2 regions of the Trinickia sp. Z7 genome follow, and region 2 is predicted to be linked to the other one. Evidence: riboswitches for the same ligand, from Rfam matches in the RefSeq annotation. Region 2 holds a riboswitch; the other holds the start of a gene.
What was found. A riboswitch is a leader RNA that binds a small molecule or an ion and turns the genes downstream of it on or off. The one in region 2 is predicted to bind ZMP and ZTP.
Positions count from the first base shown of each region.

Region 1: another riboswitch for ZMP and ZTP. It lies ahead of QQS38_RS17500 (LysE family translocator); the one in region 2 lies ahead of glyA (serine hydroxymethyltransferase).

Region 1 is NZ_JAUEQW010000010.1:35,659-37,857, forward strand. It holds gene QQS38_RS17495 (phytoene/squalene synthase family protein) at 1-689, shown strand, start outside; ZMP/ZTP riboswitch at 778-862, shown strand; gene QQS38_RS17500 (LysE family translocator) at 891-1,523, shown strand; gene QQS38_RS17505 (hypothetical protein) at 1,715-2,107, opposite strand.
Region 2 is NZ_JAUEQW010000004.1:170,507-172,705, reverse strand. It holds gene ybgC (tol-pal system-associated acyl-CoA thioesterase) at 61-531, opposite strand; ZMP/ZTP riboswitch at 628-726, shown strand; gene glyA (serine hydroxymethyltransferase) at 885-2,132, shown strand; gene nrdR (transcriptional regulator NrdR) at 2,139-2,199, shown strand, end outside.

The DNA.
Region 1 (2,199 bases), on a different contig from region 2:
CAACTGGTATGGAGTTCGACCTGCGCACGTTCCCGGCCGAGGATTCGGGGCGGATCGAAGCGCTGCGCGAGCCGGGCGAACTCGACCGTTACACCTACCTCGTGGCGGGCTGCGTCGGCGAGTTTTGGACGAAGATGACCTGCGCACATGTGCCCGGCACGTTCGCCGAGCCGCACGACATGGCCGTCGCGCGCGGCATCGGCTTCGGCAAAGCGCTGCAGTTGACGAATATCCTACGAGACTGCGCAAAGGATCTGCGCATCGGCCGCTGCTATCTGCCCTCATCGATGCTCGAGCGTCACGGGCTCACGCCGGCCGCGCTGCTCGCGTCCGATGCCTCGTCGCGGGCGAAGCCCGTGCTGGCCGAACTGATGGCGACCGCGCTCGCGCATTACCGCGATGCGCTCGACTACGCGCTCGCGATTCCGCGTTCGTCGATCCGTCTCCGATTGGCTTGCCTATGGCCCATCCTGATCGGGTTGGAGACGTTGAAGTTGTTGGCGGACAACGAAGCCTGGCTCGATCCCGAGCGGATCTCGAAGGTGCGCCGTAACGACGTTTATCGCCTCATCGCAGGCTCGATGGCCGCCGTTTGCTTCGATGGCCTGCTGCGCCGCTGGATCGAGGGTTCGATGCGCGACGTCCAAACGCGGCTTGGACTTCGGGCCTGCGCCGCCGCTGTGGCCTAATTAATGTCCGTGGACCGTGGACCGTGGACCGTGGACCGTGGGGCTGCGCGCGACTCGCGACGCATTCTCGCGAAGCATGGAATAATCGATCCGGCCGCGCGACTGGCGCCGTGAGATGGAGTTCACCATCGGGGAGCGCGGGACCGAATTCGCCGCGCGCCTGGGCATGAATGGCCATCTGTCACCTATCGAGGAGATGCAATGCCCACGTCCAGTTCCTTGCTTGCTTTCGGTCTAGTCGCGCTCGGCATCGCGCTGACGCCCGGGCCGAACATGATTTATCTCGTTTCGCGCTCGCTTTGCCAAGGCCGTGCCGCGGGCATGATTTCGCTGGGCGGCGTCGCGCTCGGCTTCGTCTTCTACATGGTCAGCACGGCATGCGGCATCACCGCGTTGCTGCTGGCGGTTCCGTTCGCCTATGACGCGTTGCGGCTCGGCGGTGCGCTTTACCTGGCTTATCTCGCGTGGCAAGCGTTGAAGCCGGGCGGACGCTCGCCGTTCGAAGTGCGCAATTTGCCCCCTGACAGCCCGCGCAAGCTATTCGTGATGGGCCTCGTGACGAATCTGCTCAACCCGAAGATCGCCGTGCTCTACTTGTCGCTGCTGCCGCAGTTCATCGATCCGCACCGTGGCAGCGTCCTGGCTCAATCGCTCACGCTCGGTAGCTTGCAAATCGCGGCGAGCCTGGCCGTCAATACGGTGGTCGCGATGATGGCCGGTTCGATCGCGGCCTTTCTGGCGACGCGGCCGAGCTGGGTTACCGTGCAACGCTGGCTGATGGGCACCGTGCTCGCCGGGCTGGCGGTTCGGATGGCGACGCAGGCGCGGCGCTGAGCCTTCGCACGAACGTGTTTAGGGCGGGGTTCTCGCCCGCATACGGAGCGCAGTGCAAGCGGGGGGCCGTTCGACGGCCCTCTCATGGGCTCGATGGACGAGCGCAGGAAAATCGACAATAAAAAACGCGGTAGGCCCAAGGGCGCCACCGCGTTTGCTGTCGAAGCGAGTTCTCGCCGCTTCGTTCGACGTCAATTGCCGATCACTCTCGCTGCGCTGTCGAGTTCCTGATTGAGCACACGCTGCTCGTCAGCCGATATGCCGCCGTCGTGTTGTCCCGCCATGTCGTGCATCTCTTGGTGGATCACGTCGAGCCGATGATGCAGCGAAACGCCCGTCGGCGGCGGGTAATAACCTTGGGCGACGCGCTCGTCGATCCGGCGGTTCAAGCTGTCGATGCGTTCATCCACCTGCGCATACCGCGCCAGGTCGGCCTCGTGCGGATTCGGGGCGGGGCGCACGACCACCGGCGGCGGGGGCGGGGGCGGCGGCGGCGCGCGCCTATGCGGGGGCCGCGGCGCCACGCAAGCTGCCAGCGCGGAAATCAGCGCGCAGCCAACGAGTACGCGAATCGAGCGTTGCATCCCATCTCTCCTTCTGAGTGTGCGTGGTGTCTGTGGGGGATCGATCGTACGAACCATGTCACGTCAAACGTCCGGCGTCCTGTATCCGATGA
Region 2 (2,199 bases):
CACACCCCGCTTGGTATCGACCGGCACGATACAAGTTCATGGACGTAGACTCAACGGAAATTAAGCGCCTGCCGTTGACATGCCCGCTGCAACTGCTAGCGGGTCGCTTCGTAGCGCCGCCGATATCGAATCCGGCAAGGCGACGGGCTTGAGTGTGACACGATCGACGCAGCCGACGCGCACTTTGCCCACGGCTAAGACGCCGCCGGCGCGATGCGCTTCCTGGACGAACTCGACGCTCGCTTTGCCGAGCCGCTCGATGCGGCTCGCGATCGTCAGCATGTCGTCCAGGCGCGCCGGCGAGCGATATTGCACAGCCGTTTCGCTGACGACGAAGACGATGCCGCACTGCTCGGCCAGCTTGCGTTGATCGATGCCGCATGCGCGAAGCCATTCGGTGCGAGCGCGCTCGAAAAACTTCAGGTAATTGGCAAAAAAGACAATGCCGCCTGCGTCGGTATCTTCGTAGTACACGCGTAGCGGCCAGTCGAAAGTGAATTGCACGCCGCCATGGCTGGTAGGCTGGTTCATGGCCCGGCATTTTACCGGATCGCGCGCCCCGGTCTCGAAATTGCGTAAAAACTTCCCCAATTGCCTATTGGTGGCGCTTCCAATACACTATCGCGCTCATCCCTGCGTGACTGGCGATAAGACCCTAGGGGTCAAGGTGGAGCAACCCACCGTGAAGCGCAGGGTGCCGTTTTGCCGTTCGCCTGGGCAGCCGAATATTGCGCGCCGTCGTTTGCGCCGCCAGCGGTTGCCTTGCCCGCGTAACGGAATCCTCCGCCACGCCAGGGCTGGCTTACCGCCAGCAGCGCGAGCGTACGACCGGTACGTGTCCCGCGCGCGATTCGGCCAACCTGTACACCCTTAACGGAACGCGTATGTTTGACAGAGCCCAAAGCACGATCGCCAACGTCGATCCCGAGATCTGGAACGCCATCCAGCAAGAAAATCACCGCCAAGAAGAGCACATCGAGCTCATCGCGTCGGAAAATTACACGAGTCCGGCCGTGATGGCCGCGCAAGGCTCGCAGCTCACCAACAAATACGCCGAGGGCTATCCCGGCAAGCGCTATTACGGCGGCTGCGAGTACGTCGACGTGGTGGAGCAGCTCGCGATCGACCGCGTGAAGGCGCTGTTCGGCGCCGAAGCCGCGAACGTGCAGCCGAATTCGGGCTCGCAGGCGAACCAGGGCGTGTTCTTCGCGATGCTCAAGCCCGGCGACACGATCATGGGCATGAGCCTGGCCGAAGGCGGTCACTTGACGCACGGCTCGCCCGTGAATATGTCGGGCAAGTGGTTCAACGTCGTGAGCTACGGGCTGAACGAAGCGGAAGACATCGATTACGACGCCGCCGAAAAGCTGGCGCAGGAGCACAAGCCGAAACTGATCGTCGCGGGCGCATCGGCATTCGCGCTGCGCATCGACTTCGAACGTCTGGCGAAGATCGCGAAGTCGGTGGGCGCGTACCTGATGGTCGACATGGCGCACTACGCCGGCCTCATCGCGGCAGGCGTGTATCCGAACCCGGTGCCGCACGCCGATTTCGTCACCACCACCACGCACAAGAGCCTGCGCGGCCCGCGCGGCGGTGTGATCCTGATGAAGGCCGAGTACGAGAAGCAGATCAACTCGGCTATCTTCCCCGGGATTCAAGGCGGCCCGCTCATGCACGTGATCGCCGGCAAGGCCGTTGCGTTCAAGGAAGCGGCTTCGCCCGAGTTCAAGGTCTACCAGCAGCAAGTCGTGGATAACGCGCGCGTATTGGCTGAAACGCTCGTCAAGCGCGGCCTGCGCATCGTCTCGGGGCGCACGGAAAGCCACGTGATGCTCGTCGATCTGCGTGCGAAGAAGATCACCGGCAAGGCGGCCGAGGCGGCGCTCGGCGCGGCGCACATCACCGTCAACAAGAACGCGATTCCGAACGACCCGGAAAAGCCGTTCGTGACGAGCGGGGTTCGTCTGGGCTCGCCCGCCATGACCACGCGCGGCTTCGGCACGAAGGAAGCCGAGCAGGTGGGCAACTTGATCGCCGACGTGCTCGACAATCCGGAAGACGCCGCTACGATCGAACGCGTGCGCGCCCAGGTGGCCGAGCTGACGAAGCGGTTCCCGGTCTATCGTTGATCGGCCATGCGCTGCCCCTTCTGCCGGCACGAAGATACGCAAGTGGTCGACTCGCGCGTATCGGAGG